Regions from separate parts of the Nocardiopsis moroccensis genome, predicted to be linked through region 1. Evidence: riboswitches for the same ligand, from Rfam matches in the RefSeq annotation. Region 1 holds a riboswitch; each other region holds the start of a gene.

Region 1 (5,708 bases):
TGTTGCCGGAGGCGTGCCGGGTCAGGCCGGGGCGCTGCGGGACGCGGTCGACGTAGGGGCCGTAACCCACCACGTGGTCCACCTCGGCCAGCGCGGCGGATGCCTCGGGGGTGAGCCAGTGGTCGGGGCCCGGTCCCAGGCCGACGACCAGCAGTTCGGCCGCCGCGGCCGCGGGCTCCGGCCCCGACACGGGAGCCGGCACCGCCCGCTCCCGGGACCTCCTGCCGTTGCGGCTGTCCCCGGTGACCAGGATCAGTGAGAAGTACGGCACCGTGGCCGGGTCGACCTCGGCGACCGGCAGCCGCCGCTCCCCGGTCATGGAGGCGCGCTCCACGTACACCGCGTGCTCCAACCGCCCGGCCGCCTCCAGGGCGCGGCACACCGCGGGGAAGGTCCGGCCCAGCTTCATGATCACCGCGGCGTCGGTATCCGCCAGACGGCGGGCCAGCTCCGGCTCGGGGAGGGTCCCGGGCAGCACGGTGAGCACGTCGGTCTGTCGGACCAGCGGTGCCGCCGCTGTTGCGGCAGCCGCACCGAACGCCGGGACCCCGGGGACGATCTCGGTCTCGTAGCGTTCGGACAGCCGGTCGTGCATGTACATGTACGAGCCGTAGAACAGCGGGTCGCCCTCGGAGAGCAGGACGACGTCGCGTCCGGCATCCAGGTGGACGGCCAGCCGTGCGGCGGACTCCTCGTAGAAGTCGGCCAGCGCCCCCGCGTACCCGCCCGGGTGGTCGGTCGTGCCGGTGGTCACCGGGTAGGTGAGCTGTTCCTCGACCGCGGAGGCCGGGACCAGGTCCTCGGCGATGCGGCGGGCGTTGGACCGCTTGCCGACCCCGGCGTGGTAGGCGACGACGTCGGCCGCGCGGATGAGGCGGGCCGCCTTGAGAGTGATCAGTTCGGGGTCGCCCGGACCCACACCGACCCCGTGGAAACGTCCTCTCACTCCTCCTCCTTGGCGAGCGCGTTCAGAGCTGACGAGGTCATCGCGGACCCTCCGCGACGGCCGCGGACCGTCACGTACGGGATGTCGGTCCCGTGCCGGTCGGCGAACTCGGTGAGCGCCTGTTTGGACTCGGCGGCACCGATGAAACCGACCGGGCAGCCGACGATCGCGGCCGGTCTCGGCGCCCCGTCGACCAGCATCTCCAACAGGTGGAAGAGGGCGGTGGGCGCGTTGCCGACAGCGACCACGGCACCCTCCAGCAGGGGTTCCCACAGGGACACCGCGGCCGCCGTGCGGGTGGTGCCCCACTCCCGCGCCAGCTCGGGGACGCGTGCGTCGCCGAGAAAGCAGAGCACCTCGTTGCCGCCGGGCAGGCGGCTCGCGGTCACCCCGGCGGCCACCATGCGTGCGTCGCACAGGATCGGCGCGCCGCCCTCCAGGGCCGCGCGGGCCGCAGGAACCAGGTCGGGGTGGACCACCAGGTCGTCGGCGAGGCCGACCTGACCGGTGCCATGGATCATCCGCACGGCGAGCCGTTCGGCGTTGTCCGGCAGGTGCCCCAGCCGGGCCTCGCGACGGATGGTGGCGAAGGAGTCGGTGTAGATCGCTGGGCCGTCGTCGACGTACTCGTAGTGCCGGTTCGGTCGGCGGGGGGCGGTCATCGGACCTCCCCGGGCACCAGAACCCCGCGCCAGGGCGTGACGACGAGCTCTCCGTGGCCCGCGGCGGTCGCCCGCTCGGCGAGCTCCTCGACGGCGGAGCGGTCCAGCCCCCGGTCGGTGACCCGCAGATGTAGTCCGCCCCCGGGCAGCGGTCCGTACGGCAGGGGAGGCGAGGGTTGTGGCAGCCGCGGGTCGGGAGCCACCGGTGCGGCCAGCGGTGCCGGGAGCTCGGCGACGTGCCAGGGCGCCGTGGGACCCTGACCGCGGTGTTCCAGGAACTCGTCCGCGAACCGCAGCAGCGCGGCGGGCGCCTCGTCGAGCGGTACCACCGGGCCCCAGTACCCGCCGATCCGCAACTGTGCGATCCCCTCGTCCAGGGCGACGAGCCCCAGGTCACAGGGGCGGTCGAGCAGGTCCCCGGATCCGTCGTCCAGCACGAACAGGAACCGTCCGGGCAGGTCCGCGCGGCGCGGCACGGAGCACAGCATCGTGTCCAGGGCCGAGGCGACGGGCCGCAGGTCGGCCCGCCCGCCGCCCGGTACGGCACCGTCCGGGAGTGCCGGGTCCTTCGGCCCCGTGCACGGGGAGACCATCACGTTGCGTACCAGTTCGTGGCTGGCCGAGGGCAGCAGACCGGTCTCCTCCAGGTCCCGGAGCACCTCGGACTCCAACCGTCCCGCGTTCCCGGGCAGGGCGCGCAGTTGCAGGTTCGCGCGGCCCGTGACGTGGACGCGGCCGCTGCCGTGCCGTTCGGCCACGGCGGCCAGAGCTCGCAGCGAACGGGCGCGGAGTCGGCCGCCGATGAGCCGGAGCCGGACCAGCAGACCGTCGTCGGCGGCCCAGGGCCTCAGCGCGCCGGGGCAGCGGTCGCGCCGGGTACGGCTGTGGGGGGTTCGGGCGGAGGGCGGGGTGCCGGGCAGGGACATGCACGTCTTTCGGGTCAGGGGCTTGTTCGCGGGCCCGCGGATGACTCGGCGGAGGTGTCCGCCGCTACCGGCAGGTCTTCGGACTCGGAATCGACCGGTACGGGGCGCCTTCCCGGAGTTCTACTCCAGTGGCTGTCCGGGGGACCACCCCGGACGTGCCCGTCCGTCATCCTCACCGCTGCGCGTCAGTCCCGGAATCACACCGGGTTCCCTGCCCCACGGACGTGGGGTTCGACCGGTCCGACGAGGGTATCGTGCCACCTCGCGGCTCGTTCCGGCGGACCGTGCCCGGGCGCTCTCTCCGCCCCACGCGCCTCCGGTTCGCCGACTGAGCACGCCCGGTCCCGGGTCGGCGAGGAACTGCCGGATGCCTGGTGGTCATGACAGACATACTGCCTCCTCGGCTGCAGGAGGACCGGCGCCTGGGGTCACGCTGGGTTATCGACGGGTTTCCACAGGCCCGAATCCACCGGAATCCGCGCCGCCCCCGCCCACGACGGCGGCGCCCCCTGCCCCCTAGGACGGGCCGGTGGCCCGCAGACGCGACATCTTGTCCGGGTTGGCCACCATGTACACGTGCCGGGCCCGGCCCTTGAAGACGTCCAGGGTCAGCACGGTGATCGGGACCCCCTCCACCGACAGGACCGCGGCGGGGCCGCCGTTGACCTCGGCGACCTCCGTGTGCAGCGGTGCCGTGGGCGCCAGGCCCAGGGACCGCAGGAAGCGCGAGGCGTTGCGTTCCAGGGACACCGCGGCCAGGAAACGGCCCACCTTGTCGGCGCCGCGGATCACCCGCAGGGGCGCCGGGGCCCTGCCGCCGCTGTCGCTGACCAGGGTGGCGTCCTCGGCCAGCAGTCCCTTGAGCCCGTCCAGGTCGCCCTCCACGCAGGCCCGGAGGAAGCGTTCGGTAATGCGGCGGCGCGCCGCCCGGTCGGCCTCGAAACGTGGGCGGCGTTCCCGCACGTGGTCCCGGGCCCGCCGGGCCAACTGCCGGGTGGCCGCCTCGTTCCGGTCGATGACCTGGGCGATGTGCGCGTAGGGCAGTTGGAAGGCCTCGTGCAGCACGAACACGGCCCGTTCCAGCGGGCTGAGGGTCTCCAGCACCACCAGGAGCGCGAACTCCACGGAGTCGGCGAGCTCGGCCCGCTCGGCCGCGTCGGGCAGCTCGCTGACCGGCTCGGGCAACCACTCGCCCACATAGGACTCGCGCTGGGCACTGGCTTTGCGCAACCGGTCGATGGAAAGCCGGGACGCCACGGTCACCAGGTAGGCGCGCGGGTTGTCGATCCCGTCCGGATCCACCCGGGACCAGCGCAGCCACGCCTCCTGGACCACGTCCTCGGCGTCGTCCGCCGTTCCCAGGATCCGGTAGGCGACCCCGTTCAGCAGGGGGCGGTGTTCCTCGAAGACCTCTGTTGCCGTCATGTCGGGGAAGACGTACCACAGTGCGCCTGGCGTGACATGCCCCTGACCGGTTCCGGCCAGGGCCGTGGGCTCGGGCGGGTGTGACCAGGAGGGGCGGTCGGCCAGTGGATGGAGGGCGGCCGACGGCACCGGCAAACGGCTTGCACCGCCCCCGGCTCGGTTCTAGGTTGGCGCGACCCGAGCTGTCAGTGAGAGGGGCTGTGGTTGTACCGAGTACGGGAGTGGAACCGGGGCGACGCCGACCGGCTGTTGACGGCCTTCGCCTGGGAGGAGCTGGCCAGGCAGGAGAGCGACGTGCCGCGGACCCCGGACGAGGCCCTGGAGTGGATCGCCGGGCGGGCGGTCCTGGCCAAGGAACGGGACGTGCACGGGTTCGTGGTGGTCGACGGCCAGGACAAGGCCCTCGGGCACGTGCAGGTCTCGGTGTCCAGCCGCAGGCACGACTTCGGCTGGCTGTCCTACTGGACGCACCCGGCCGAGCAGGGGCGGGGCGTGGCCTCGGCCGGGGCCCGGCTGGCCACGGAGTTCGCCTTCGACCGACTGGACCTGTTCCGGGTGGAGACGGGCCACCGGCTGAACAACCCGGGGTCGTGCGTGGCTGCCCGGCGGGCGGGTTTTCGCCCGGAGGGTGTCGAGCGGGCCAAGCTCCGCTACGGGACCTCCCGTTACGACACGGGGATGCACGCGCGGCTGGTGACGGACCCGGTGGAAGGCGTGCCGGAAGGTGTCTGCGGCGGGTGATCGGAGGGTCGCGCGGGCGTACGCGTCCGGGTCTTCCCGCTCCACCGGGGTGAAACGACGAACGCGGGGCACGGTGTAGGAACACCGTGCCCCGCGCCAGTCCCGTGCGGGACCTGTGGACTACCAGTTCTTGACGGAGATGCCCGAGGTCTCGGTGATGCTGGTGACGTTGCAGCCCTCGGAACTGAAGCCCGCGAAGGAGATGACGTCGGCGCAGATCGGCACGGTGATGTTCTGGATGTGGGCGTTGTTGTCCGCGGCGGCGGTGCCGGTCATGGCGCCCAGGGCGAGGCCGGTGGCGAGGACGAGGCCGGAGACGGCGGTGATGCGCTTCATGGTGTGCTTCCTTTTCGATTCGTTGTGTGCGTTTGGTTCTGGCAGGTCTGACGGGCGGCCGCGGCGACCGGGTGCTAGTCGTGGACGGAGATGCCCGAGGTGGAGTTCCAGTCGACGACGTTGCAGCCGCTGGCGCTGAAGCCGGAGGCCTTCAGGACGTCCAGGCAGACGGGGACGGTGATGTTCTGGATCTGGGCGTTGTTGTCCGCGGCGGCGGTACCGGTCATGGCGCCCAGGGCGAGACCGGTAGCGAGGACGAAACCGGAAACCTTGGCGATACGGGTCATGGTGGTTACCTTTCGGAAGTGCAAAACAGGTTGGCTGCGGCCGCCGGAATTAACTTAGCGTAGCTAGGCGCGTGCTCGAAGTAGTTTTGGGGAAGATTCCAGAGATCACAAGGAATTTCTTCGGCTTCACGACAGACATGACGGACATGTCGTCTCTTCGCTCTTGGCTGAGTTACACAACCGAAAGCATGTCCCAGACACGCTTCTGGCGAATGCATCGGAATCACACACTGTCCGACATGGCTCACCGTGGGCGTGCGAAACCGGACATAGAAAAGGGCCCGCACGGTGATCGTGCGGGCCCCGCGTTCGCGCTCGGGCTCGGTTACCAGCCCTGCTGCTGTCCGTAACCCGGGTACGGCTGCCCGTAGCCGGGCTGCTGGCC
Region 2 (5,708 bases), 1.7 Mb from region 1:
CGGAAGGGTGCCCGAGCGCACCGACTGGAAGGAGCCGGAGGACCACACGGCGATGTCGGTCCTCGCGGTGTCCACGTCATCCAGGCGTTCGCCGTCCACCCACCACGCGAAGCGGGTCTTGACCTTCTGCCGGTTGGCGGAGGTGGAGTCGCGGTCGCGCACGTAGGCGGTGAAGGTGGGGCGGGTCTCGTTGATCAGCCGGGGGTCGTCGGGGTCGGTGGAGCAAGGGCCGCCGTGGGAGTCCGACACCTGGGTGGGGACCTCAGGAGGGTTGTTGTAGTCCACCTGCAGGGTGGGGTTGGAGGCGAAGCGGCGCCAGTCCCAGTTGCTGCTCGAACGGGTCTCGTTGCCGCGCAGCCCGACCGTCGTGGTCGCGTGCCCGGCGTCACGGCTCCACACGTACCCGTCGGTGGCGTTGAACTCCACCGTCGGGGAGGCTCCGCCGGGGCAGTTGGAGCGTCCGGCGTTGATGGTGCGGGTGTCGAGCCTGGTGTTCCAGAACGAGGACGGGTTCTGGGAGTTCCAGGTGGTGTTGGAGGTGATGGCGTTGGTACGCCACAACTGCACCTGGGCGTTGGTGCACCCGTAGGCGTGGGTGACCTTGGCTCGGAAGGTGGCCCGGGTGATGTCAGCGTCGCGGGTGCGCGAGTCGATGCTGAACCGCCAGAACGCCCGCTTGGTGCTGGCCTCGTTCGGTTCGTAGCCCACGCCGGGGGTGTGCGAGGTGGAGTAGTTCCAGTACGACTGGGTGGGGTAGTTGCGGTTGACGTAGGTGCGCCCGACCCGGCTGACCGCCACCGAGGGGTCGATGTAGACCGGGTACTGGGTGGCCTCGTCGGTGAGCATCGCCGTGTCCGGGACCAGGCGGATGCTGTCCGGGGCCAGATCGACGTCCAGCAGCGCGGTGCGGGCACCGGTCGGTGCCATGACCGTGGCGTCCTCGGCCATGTCCTGTTCGCCCGAGGAGTCCCACATGGCCGGGGCGAGGGCGCTGAACACGCTCTCCTGGCCGCGGTCGCCGATGGCGTCCAGGTTGCCGTGCTCACCGAGCCGCATGGTCACGCCTTCGGTGGCCAAGCCGAGCTCCAGGTCGGCCAGCATCTCGTGCCGTGCCGCCTCCGGGGTGTGTACCACCAGCACCTGGCCGAAGCCGTCGACCCCCGCGGTCAGCACCAGGTCCACGCCGGGCAGGACGTCCGGGTAGGTGGCCTTGTCGGCCTCCAGTACCGGTGCGGGCAGGTCCTCGTGCCAGCCCAGCTCCACCGAGTTGGACCCCAGCCCGATGCTCGCCAACGCCATGTCGCCGCCGCCGGAGAAGGCGATGTCCGCGGCCGCCGCCCTGGGGCGCACCCTGCCGTCGGAGTCCGTCACCAGGTCGGTGTCGACCGGGGTCCACCCGCTGCCGTCGCGCACCCGGACTGGGTGTGCGTTCTGCTCCATCGTGAAGCTGCCGTCGGGGTTGGCCAGATGGCGTGTGGTCTCGGTAGTGGCTCCGGCGATCTCCACCGGCTCACCGGTCTCGCCGGCCCGGGTGACGGCGGCCTGCTCGAAGAGCTCCGCGGTGGAGGCTGAACCCTCCTGAGGGGACGAGCCGGGTTCCTCCTGCGCGTGCGCGGTCGAGTGGAGGAAGGGGGTGAGCAACGCGGCTGACAGGGCGGCAGCGGTCACTGCTCGCACGGCGCGGGGCATGGCGGTGTGCTCTCTAGGCCCAGGTATGGGGGATGGCCGAGCTTGTGGGGTGCGCCCCGGTTGCGGGGCGGCCTCGACCGGTTCCTGAAACCGAGAAGGAAGTTAACAGGACAAAGCGAACACGGAACCCGTGACCCACTTCACTCAAGGCACCAGAATTCCCTTGGCCTGCACCCTCCTCCTCAATTCTCCCAAAATATGCACTTGTGGCCGAGATCGGACAACCAATCAAGGTTTGAACCTAATGATCCGGAGATCTCGGGTTCACCTCCTGTCGGGCGCGGCACGGAACCACAGGCCAGGGCCTCGAACTCCTCTGACCCGGTGGTGCCCCGCGTTCACGATCCCGGGGCGGGTCCGGGTCGGAACCGGCCTCGCCGCGCCAGGAGCCCGGTCACGTCATCCACGCACCCGCTCCCGCTGCCGATCCAGGGGCCCGACGGCAAGCGGGAGCGGGCTTCCCCGGGGAAACCCCGGTGTACTACCGTGATCCGTTGATTACCGACACAAGTTCATTTCGTCGACGTCGCAGTGCACGGGAAGCCGGTGGGAATCCGGCGCGGTCCTCGCCACTGTGACCGGAGGGCGCCTCCCACACACCACTGGACCCGCACGGGTCCGGGAAGGGGGGAGGTGCGGGGCGCAAGCGCCCGACTCCGGGAGCCAGGAGACCGGCTGCGACCGTCCGCGTCATCAAACCACGAAGGATGGTTTGTTCGATGAAGCCCACCGACGCACGGGCGGCCCTGGGCCGTGCCCGTTCCGCCGCCGTCCTCGCCCTGCTGCTGGCCGCGACCGCCTGCGGCGGGTCACCCTCCTCCCCCGCCCCGGAAACCGCCGGGGAGACGATCCGCAACTGCGACGTCGACGTGGCCGCGGCAGAGCCACCGGAGCGGGTGTTCGCCGCCTACCAGCCCGCTATCGAGACCGCCCACGCGCTGGGCATCAGCGACCGCCTGGTCGGAACGGCGTTCCTGGACGCCGAGGTGATGGACGAACACGCCGCCGCCCAGGCCGAGCAGGAGTACTACCCGAACCTGCCCAGCCTGGAGGAACTGCTCAGCCACGAGCCCGACTTCGTGCTCTCCGGATTCAACGGCGTGTTCACCGACGAGAGCCTGGGGACCCGGGCCTCCCTGCGCGAACTGGGCGTCGAGAGCTGGATCCTGTCCCCGCTGTGCCCGAGCGAGGACGGCCGCACCGACGAGACCATCGACCCCGCCACGGTGACGATGGACAACGTCTACGCCGACCTGCGCGACCTGGGAACCCTCTTCGACGAACAGGAGCGCGCCGAACGGGTCATCGCCGACATGGAGGCCACCGTGGAGGAGGTCGCCCAGACCCTGGACGGCCGCGTGGCGGAGGAGGACCGGCCCACCGTGATGATCGGTCGGCCCAGCGACCAGGGGTTCCGGGTCGCCGGCGGGCCGGACTTCTCCACCGAGATCATCGACCTGGCGGGCGGGGTCAACGCCTTCGCCGACCTCGACGGCAGGCGCAACCACGACGTCGCCACCGAGGACGTGATCGCGCGCGACCCCGACTTCATCCTGGTCGACGTGTGCTGTGACGCGCGGATGACCTCCGCCGACGCCGCCGACCAGATCGAGCAGATCATGGACGACCCCGCGCTGGCCAACCTGACCGCGGTCACCGAGGGCCGGGTCGAGGGGTTCACCTTCGCCGACCGCTCCGCGGGCGTACGCAGCGCGGACGCGGTGGCCAAGGTCGCCGGGACCATCCATTCCGACCTGTTCGGGTAGGCCGGGCGATGGCCGACCGTGTGGCCGAAAGGCCCCTGTCCCCCGCCCCCGCCGAACCACACCGGAAACCGCGGCCCCCGTCCGGCGGCTCCGGGCTGCTCAGCGGTCCTTGGGGCCGAAGCGTCGGGCTGGTGGCGGCGCTGCTGGTACTCGCCGGGGCCCTGTTGGCGTCGGTACTGGTCGGCTACCAGCAGCTGTCCGTGGCCGACGTGTATGCCGCCTACGCCGGTTTCACCGGTTCCGACACCGACCTGGTCGTGCGGCACCTGCGGGTGCCGCGCACCCTCGCCGGGCTGGCCGTCGGAGCGGCCCTGGGCGTGTCCGGGGTCCTGGTGCAGGGGGTGACCCGCAACCCCCTCGGTGACCCGGGCATCCTCGGCATCAACGCGGGGGCGGCCCTGGCCGCGGTCCTCGCGATCAGCGTGCTCGGGGTGTCGGCACTGCTGGGCTACGTCGCCTTCGCCTTCCTGGGCGCGGCGGTGGCCGCCTGCGCGGTCTACGCCGTCGGGTCGCTGGGCCCGGACGGGGCCGGCCCGGTCAGGCTCGCGCTCGCCGGCGCCGCGATCTCGGCCCTGCTGGGGTCGCTGACCTCGGCGATCATCCTGCGCGACCGTGCGAGCCTGGACGAGTACCGGTTCTGGGTGGTGGGTTCCCTGGCCGGGGCCGACGGTGCTGCGCTGCTCCAGGCGCTGCCGTTCCTGGCCGCCGGGCTGGTGCTGGCGGTGGCGCTGGCGCGCCCGCTGAACGCGGTGGCGCTCGGTGACGAGCTGGCCCGCTCGTTGGGGACGCGGTTGTGGCTGGTGCGCGGGGCGAGCGCGCTGGCGGTGGTGCTGCTGGCCGGGACGGCGACCGCCGCGGCCGGTCCGATCGGTTTCGTGGGGGTCGCGGTCCCGCACATCGCGCGCGCCCTGGTCGGCCCCGACCACCGTTGGGTGCTGCCGTGGTCGGCGGTGCTGGCGCCCGTCCTGCTGCTGGTCGCAGACGTCGTGGGCCGGGTGGTGGCGCGCCCCGAGGAGCTCCAGGTCGGCATCGTCACCGCTCTGGTCGGTGCGCCGTTCTTCATCCTCCTGGTGCGGCGGCGAAGGGCGGCGGGACTGTGACCGGGCGTTCCGGAGCGCTGATGCCGGGTACGGGGGTGGTCCGCCTCGGCGCTCTCTCGGTGCGGGTGTACTGGCCCGAGGTGGCGCTCGGTGGCCTGCTGACCGCCCTGGCCGCGGTGGTGGCCCTGGTCTCGCTGACCGTGGGCGACTTCGCGATGGGACTGGAGGAGGTGGTGGGCGCGCTCACCGGGCGCGGCAGTGTGATGGCGGCGCACGTGGTGGTGGAGATGAGGCTGCCGCGCGCCCTGACCGCGCTGGGGGTGGGCGCCGCGCTGGCGCTCTCGGGCGCCCTGTTGCAGAGGCTGGCGCGCAACCCGCTGGTCAGCCCGGACATCATCGGGGTCAGTGCGGGCGCCACGACCGCGGCGGTGCTGGCCATCGTCGCCTTCGGCGGTACGGCGTTGGCGGTCGCCTCCAGTGCGCTGGTCGGGGCCGTGGGCACCGCGCTGCTGCTGTACCTGCTCGCCTACCGGCGCGGGGTCAGCGGGCAGCGGCTGGTCCTGGTGGGGATCGCGCTCACCGCGATGCTGGGCGCGGCGACCTCGTACCTGCTGACCCGCACCGAACTCACCACGGCGCAGCGCGCCATGCTCTGGCTCACCGGCAGTCTGGCGAACCGGGAGTGGCCGCACGTGGCGACGGTCGCTCTGGCACTCGCCGTCCTGGCACCGGTCGCGTTCGCGCTGGCCCGTCCGCTGGCGCTGCTCCAGCTCGGTGAGGACACCGCGACCGCCCTGGGCGGCCGGGTGCAGTTCTCCCGGGCCGTCCTGCTGTTCACCGCGACCGCGCTCGCGGCCATGGCCACCGCTGTCGCCGGGCCCGTGGCGTTCGTCGCGCTGGTGGCCCCGCAGATCGTGCGGCGGCTGCTGCGGGAGCGTGCCGTCGGGCTGTTTCCCGCCGCGGCCTGCGGTGGGCTGATGGTGGTCGGCTCGGACCTGCTCGCCCGCACCGCCTTCGGCGGGAGCGAGGTACCGGTCGGTGTGGTCACCGGGATCCTGGGAGCCCCCTACCTGCTGTACCTGCTGGCGCGTGGCGGCAGGGTGGGCCGGGGCGGATGAGCGGGACCCGCCCGCCGGGCCTCGTCGGGGCTTGCGGGTGGATCGGAGCTTGTGCGGGTGGCGGGTCAGCGCGCCACGGTGGGGTCGGCCCAGAC
Region 3 (5,708 bases), 1.1 Mb from region 1:
CGTGCCGCACCGCCAGCCGCAGCGAGGCCTCGATCTCCTCCACCGAGGGCACCCGCGGCGAGTGGATGTCGTACACGCCCGGGCCGATCCCCCGCCGGTAGCCGCGCCGGCCCAGGGCCGCCACGAGTTCCATCCGCGAACGGGCCGCCTCGACGCTGGTGACGTCGGCGTCCAGCGCCTCGATGCCGCCGACGATCTGGTTGAACTCCGAGTAGCACATGTGGGTGTGGACGGTCGTGGTCGGTGCGACCCCGGAGGTGGCCAGGCGGAACGAACGCACCGCCCAGTCCAGGTACTCCTGCCGCCGTTCCTCCCGAAGCGGCAGCAGTTCCCGCAGGGCCGCCTCGTCCACCTGGATGTGGCGGATGCCCGCCCTCTCCAGATCAGCGACCTCGTCGCGCAGGGCCAGGCCGACCTGGAGGGCGGTCTCGCCCAGCGGCTGGTCGGTCCGGACGAACGACCAGGCGAGCATGGTGACCGGTCCCGTCAGCATGCCCTTGACCGGCTTGTCGGTGCGCGACTGGGCGTAGGTGATCCACTCGACCGTCATCGGCTCGGGGCGCGAGACGTCACCGAACAGGATCGGGGGACGTACGCAGCGCGAACCGTAGGACTGCACCCACCCGTTCCGGGTGGCGGCGTAGCCCTCCAACTGCTCCGCGAAGTACTGGACCATGTCGTTGCGCTCGGGCTCGCCGTGGACGAGGACGTCCAGGCCGATCTCCTCCTGAAGCGCGATGACGCGGTCGATCTCCGCGCGGAGGATCCGCTTGTACTCCTCGGTGGGCAGCTCGCCCCGACGGTGCGCGGCACGCGCGCGGCGCAGCTCGGGGGTCTGCGGGAAGGAACCGATGGTGGTCGTGGTGAGCGCGGTGTCGGTGGGGGCGCCCCGCTCCTCGGGACGCTCGTAGGCATCCGGGCCCAGAGCGTCCAGGCGGGCGCGCACCCGGGCGTCGGTGAAGGACGGGGGCCGGGTCCCGACCGCGTCGAAACCGGTGTCCGCACCCTCGGACAGGACGCGGCCGAGCAGGGCCACCTCCTCGGCCTTCTGCCTGGCGAAGGCCAGCGCACCGCGCAACTCGGGAGCGAGGGCGGTCTCGGCGTCCAGGTCGATGGGGACATGGAGCAGCGAGCAGGAGGTACTCACGGTGAGCTCGTCGGTGAGGGCGAGCAGGGTACCGAGTTCGGCCACGGCGGCGGGCAGGTCCGTGCGCCAGACGTTGCGGCCGTCCACGACGCCCGCGACCAGCCGGGTGGCACCCAGGCCGGAGACCGCGGCCAGGTCCTCGACGCCCTCCGGGTCGGTGACCAGGTCGAGGCCGACCGCCTCCACCGGGGAGTTCTTGAGCACACGCAGGGCGGCGGCGCCGATGGAGCCGAAGTAGGTGGAGACCAGGAGCGCGGGGCGCTCGGTGAGAGACCCCAACCGCTGGTAGACGCGTTCCAGGTGGCCGACGGCGGCGCGGCCCTCGTCGGTGGCCAGGATCGGCTCGTCGAGCTGGACCTCGGTGGCGCCCGCCTCCTCGAGGTCGCCCAGAAGCTTGGCATAGGCGTCCAGGAGCTGGTCGAGCAGCTCGATCGGTTCCCAGCCCTCGGGAGCGTCGTCGGCGGCCTTGGCCAGCAGGAGGAAGGTGAGCGGGCCGAGCAGCACGGGGCGGGTCCGGAAACCGGCCTCGGAGGCCTCGCGGAACTCCGCGACGGGTTTGTCACCGACCAGGCGCGGCCGGGTGCTCGGGGACAGCTCCGGAACCAGGTAGTGGTAGTTGGTGTCGAACCACTTGGTCATCTCCAGGGGCGGTGCGCCCTGCTCGCCGCGGGCGAGCGCGAAGTAGCGGCGCAACTGCTCGTCCCGGTCCCCGGCCTGGGCCGGGGAGGGGAAGCGGGAGGGGACCAGGTCGAACAGGACCGCCGTGTCCAGCACGTGGTCGTAGGGGGAGAACGTGTTGGACGGGAGGTCGTCCACGCCCGCCTCCCGCAGTTGGGCGTAGACGCCCCTGCGGAGTTCGGAGGCGACGGCGTCGAATTCCCGGGCGGTGGTGTCGCCCTTCCAATAGGACTCACTGGCGCGCTTGAGCTCACGGTCGGGGCCGATGCGCGGGTAGCCGTGCACCGTGGAACGCACGGTGGTCCTGGGAGCCCCCGGGGTCGTGGTCATGAAGCTTCTCTCCCTCGTCGAAAGCCGGGTACCGGCCGCGAGGCGAGCGAGGACGCGGACATGCCGGAGAACGCTTTCTCAGCGCACGGCCGTCTCCGCCCTCGGCCCTCCCTCGGGGCACGGGACCACCGGCGGCACGGGTGCGCCGCCGGGCGGAGGCAGGTCTTCGGACTCGTGGGCGCTTCCGGCGTGAGGGCCGGTTCTCCTAGCAGTCGCCGCTTCCCAGTTCCCGACCTTTCCGGTCGGTTCACCAGTGCTTATGGCGACGGTCGTTCCCACTCACCGCTGCGGGGCAGTCCCGGAGTCGCACCGGGTTCCCTCTTTCGACACGCACCACCCGCCCCGGAGGGCCTCCGAGGTGGAAAGGATGGAGCGTGTACCTTCCACTCCTGCAAGTATAGGAGCGCCCCTCCGCCCCTGACCCCGGCGCGGCCCTCGCCCGCACGAGACGAACCCCCGCCGTGTGCTCGGCATCACAACCGACATCAGCGTTACGTGGGAGAGCGCGCCCCCGCCTCCCCCGCGAACGTTCGTCTGACGATGAACGTGGAGAACCCCAGGTGAAGCAGCAAGACCGTCCGACCATGTCCCCCGACCGGCCCCTACTCACGGTCGCGTTCGCGATGGTCGTCCTACTGGGACTGGTGTTGTCGGCGGCCAGGCCCCCGGGCCTGATCGAGGACACCGCCGAGACCCAGAGGACGGCCGGGCAGCCCGAGGAGGACGTGCGCCTCCCCGCCACCGGCGAACCCGACGAACTGACCGTCGTGGACCCCGCCGCGCTCCCCGGACTCACCGAGACCGAGATCGCCTACGAGGGCGGGAGCGAGGTCGCAGTCAGCTACCCGGCGATCCCCAACGCCGAACCCCTGGCGGACTTCCTGGACCGCACCCTGACCGCCCAGGCGCACGCCTTCGAGGCCGCGAACCCCGGTGCGCGCTCGTTCGTCGGCGAGTGGGGGCTGACCGCGGCGGAAGGCGGGATCGTGGGGGTCCGGATGACCACCACCGAAACCGACTCCGAGGAGACCCGCGAGGGCCACAGCACCTACTGGTACGAGACCGGCAAGGGCGCGGTCCACGGCTCCAGCCGTCTGCTCGCCGGACAGCAGGAGCTGGCCGAACTCAACGACCGGGTGCGCGAGGCCGTGTCGGACACCGCCGCCGCACCCGCCGCCCTGCACCCGATCAGCTCCCTGTACGACTCCGTGGGGTTCAACCCCGACGGAGACCTGGTGGTGGAGTTCGACTCCGGACAGGTCGCCCCCGCCTCCGAGGGCCGTGTCCACGCCGTGATCGACCGGGACGAGGCCCAGGACCTGCTCTCCGACCTCGGGCTGCGCGTGCGCGAGGCCGCGACCACGGGCGTACGCGAGTTCTCGGTGGCCGAGGCCCCCGAGGCGGACAAGGACGGTTCCGAGGCAGCAGCGCCCGGCGTACTGCCCCCGCGCGAGGACTCCGTCGACTGTGCCGACCCCGACACCAGGTGCGTGGCGCTGACCTACGACGACGGCCCCGGCGGACGGACCCCCGAACTGCTGGACGCCCTGGCCGAGCACGACGCCCGGGCCACCTTCTTCGTCACCGGGCACCCGGTCATGGAGAACCCGTGGATCGTGCGGCGCACCTACGCGGAGGGCCACGAGCTGGCCAACCACACGCTGAGCCACCCGGACCTGACGACGCTCGGAACCGGTTCGGCCCGCGCGGACCTGGACACGACCCAGGCCCTGGTGTACCGGGAGACCGGTTACACGATGGACCTGATGCGGCCGCCCTACGGGGCCACGGACGACGGGGTCGCCGAGCTCACCGCGGAACTGGGGCTGGCACAGATCCTGTGGAGCGTGGACACCAACGACTGGAAGGACCGCAAGGCGCACGTGGTCCGCAAGCGCGCCGTGAACGGTGCGTCCGAGGGCGCCATCATCCTGATGCACGACATCCACGACACCACCATCGACGCCTCGGTCGACATCATCCGAGAACTGGACGAACGCGGTTACACCATGGTCACGGTGTCGCAGCTGCTGGGCACGACCGAGCCCGGCGAGGTCTACGTCGACGGCGTACCCGAACCTCCCACGGAGGAGGACGGGGCGGAGAACACCGAGGAGGAGGAAGCGGGCGAGAGGAAGTGACCTGAGGGAACACTTCCGACCCGGGGCGGTGTCCACATGTGGACACCGCCCCGGGGCAGGGTCCGCTCTCCCTTATGTTGCTCCCAGCAGCCGTGCGAGCACCTCCGGACGAGGGAGTCGGGTTTTGTCGTCGAGGAGAGTCCAACCGGACCGAACCGTCCCCCGAGCGCGCCCGGGGACCCGCCCGCTCCGGTCCGGTGCCCTGCTGGTCGTGCTGGCCCTCGCACTGGCCGCCTGCGGGAGCCGGGTCGCGGACGGGGAGGACCCCGATCGGCTCGCCGTGCTGGCGGACGGGCCCCGCGAGGGTGTCGGAGAGTGGCGCGGCGACGCCGGGGACTTCACGGAACACCCGCACCAGCCGGAGGGGGTCCGGGTCAGTGTCGCCCACCCGGAGTTCGAGGACGCCGAGGCGTTCACCGAGAGCCTGGCGGCACGTGTGGACGAGGAGGTCCAGGACTTTCGCGGGGGCACCCGCGACCCGGTGAGCCTGGACATCGGCTGGGAACTGGTGGCCGCGGGTGAGGGCGTCCTCGGGGTACGGCTGGTCCGCACCGAGGAGGACATGCACGGCCTGCGCGAGGGCTACGCGACGTACTGGTACGACGCCCGCACGGGGGGCACGGCCTACTCCACCGAACTGCTGGCCGGGCAGGAGGAGTTGGCCGAGCTCAACGCGATCGCGCGCGAGGACCTGGCCGACGACGGGGACGTGGACACCGACGGCCTGCATCCGGTGCTGCGGACCTATGACTCGATCGGCTTCAACGGCACCGGAGACCTGGTGGTGGAGTTCGACGACGGGCACCTGTCACCGGCCGTCGAGGGGCACGTGCCGGACAGCGCCCCCGGACGCAAGACCGTGGTGGTCGACCACGAGGAGACCGCGCCGCTGCTCTCGGAGCTGGGAGAGCGGGCCCGGAAGGCCGCCCTCGTGGACGGAGCCGACCTGGCCCTGCCCGAGGCGGAGGGCGTCGGGCCGGGCTCCGGCGCCGCTCCGCCCGGGACCTTCACCGCGGGCGACCCCGACGTGGACTGCTACGACGGGGAGACCAAGTGCGTGGCCCTGACCTTCGACGACGGCCCGGTCGAGGCCACGGCGCACCTGCTGGACACCCTCGCCGAGAAAGAGGTGCCGGCCTCGTTCTACCTGAACGGCGACCCGGTCCTGACCCGTCCGGGCGTGCTGCGCCGGGCCTACTCCGAGGGGCACGAGATCGCCAGCCACGGGGACCGGCACGAGCACATGAACAGGATGGCCCCCGAGGCCCTGCCCGGTCAGACGGCCGCGGTGAGCGCGATGGTCCGCAGGCAGACCGGGCACACGGTGGAACTGTTCCGGCCGCCCTTCGGCGCCACCGGCGAGGGGGTGCACGCGGAGATCGCGGGCCAGGGCATGGCCGAGGTGGCGTGGA

The links. Region 1 has a riboswitch for cobalamin ahead of ACUKCB_RS24765 (nitrite reductase). Riboswitches for the same ligand answer to the same signal wherever they lie in the genome.
Region 2: it holds a riboswitch for cobalamin, as region 1 does, so the genes downstream of both, ACUKCB_RS04910 (ABC transporter substrate-binding protein) here and ACUKCB_RS24765 (nitrite reductase) in region 1, are expected to answer to the same signal.
Region 3: it holds a riboswitch for cobalamin, as region 1 does, so the genes downstream of both, metE (5-methyltetrahydropteroyltriglutamate--homocysteine S-methyltransferase) here and ACUKCB_RS24765 (nitrite reductase) in region 1, are expected to answer to the same signal.

What each region holds. Positions count from the first base shown of each region.
Region 1 is NZ_CP199747.1:5,602,080-5,607,787, forward strand. Features, by position in the region: gene ACUKCB_RS24755 (precorrin-2 C(20)-methyltransferase) at 1-946, opposite strand, end outside; gene ACUKCB_RS24760 (precorrin-8X methylmutase) at 943-1,608, opposite strand; gene ACUKCB_RS24765 (nitrite reductase) at 1,605-2,534, opposite strand; cobalamin riboswitch at 2,587-2,788, opposite strand; gene sigJ (RNA polymerase sigma factor SigJ) at 3,051-3,959, opposite strand; gene ACUKCB_RS24775 (GNAT family N-acetyltransferase) at 4,164-4,700, shown strand; gene ACUKCB_RS24780 (hypothetical protein) at 4,821-5,036, opposite strand; gene ACUKCB_RS24785 (hypothetical protein) at 5,111-5,323, opposite strand; gene ACUKCB_RS24790 (hypothetical protein) at 5,649-5,708, opposite strand, start outside.
Region 2 is NZ_CP199747.1:1,169,435-1,175,142, reverse strand. Features, by position in the region: gene ACUKCB_RS04915 (LamG-like jellyroll fold domain-containing protein) at 1-1,689, opposite strand, end outside; cobalamin riboswitch at 2,202-2,383, shown strand; gene ACUKCB_RS04910 (ABC transporter substrate-binding protein) at 2,409-3,455, shown strand; gene ACUKCB_RS04905 (FecCD family ABC transporter permease) at 3,464-4,555, shown strand; gene ACUKCB_RS04900 (FecCD family ABC transporter permease) at 4,552-5,613, shown strand; gene ACUKCB_RS04895 (NPCBM/NEW2 domain-containing protein) at 5,679-5,708, opposite strand, start outside.
Region 3 is NZ_CP199747.1:519,150-524,857, reverse strand. Features, by position in the region: gene metE (5-methyltetrahydropteroyltriglutamate--homocysteine S-methyltransferase) at 1-2,155, opposite strand, end outside; cobalamin riboswitch at 2,296-2,525, opposite strand; gene ACUKCB_RS02130 (polysaccharide deacetylase family protein) at 2,740-4,296, shown strand; gene ACUKCB_RS02125 (polysaccharide deacetylase family protein) at 4,421-5,708, shown strand, end outside.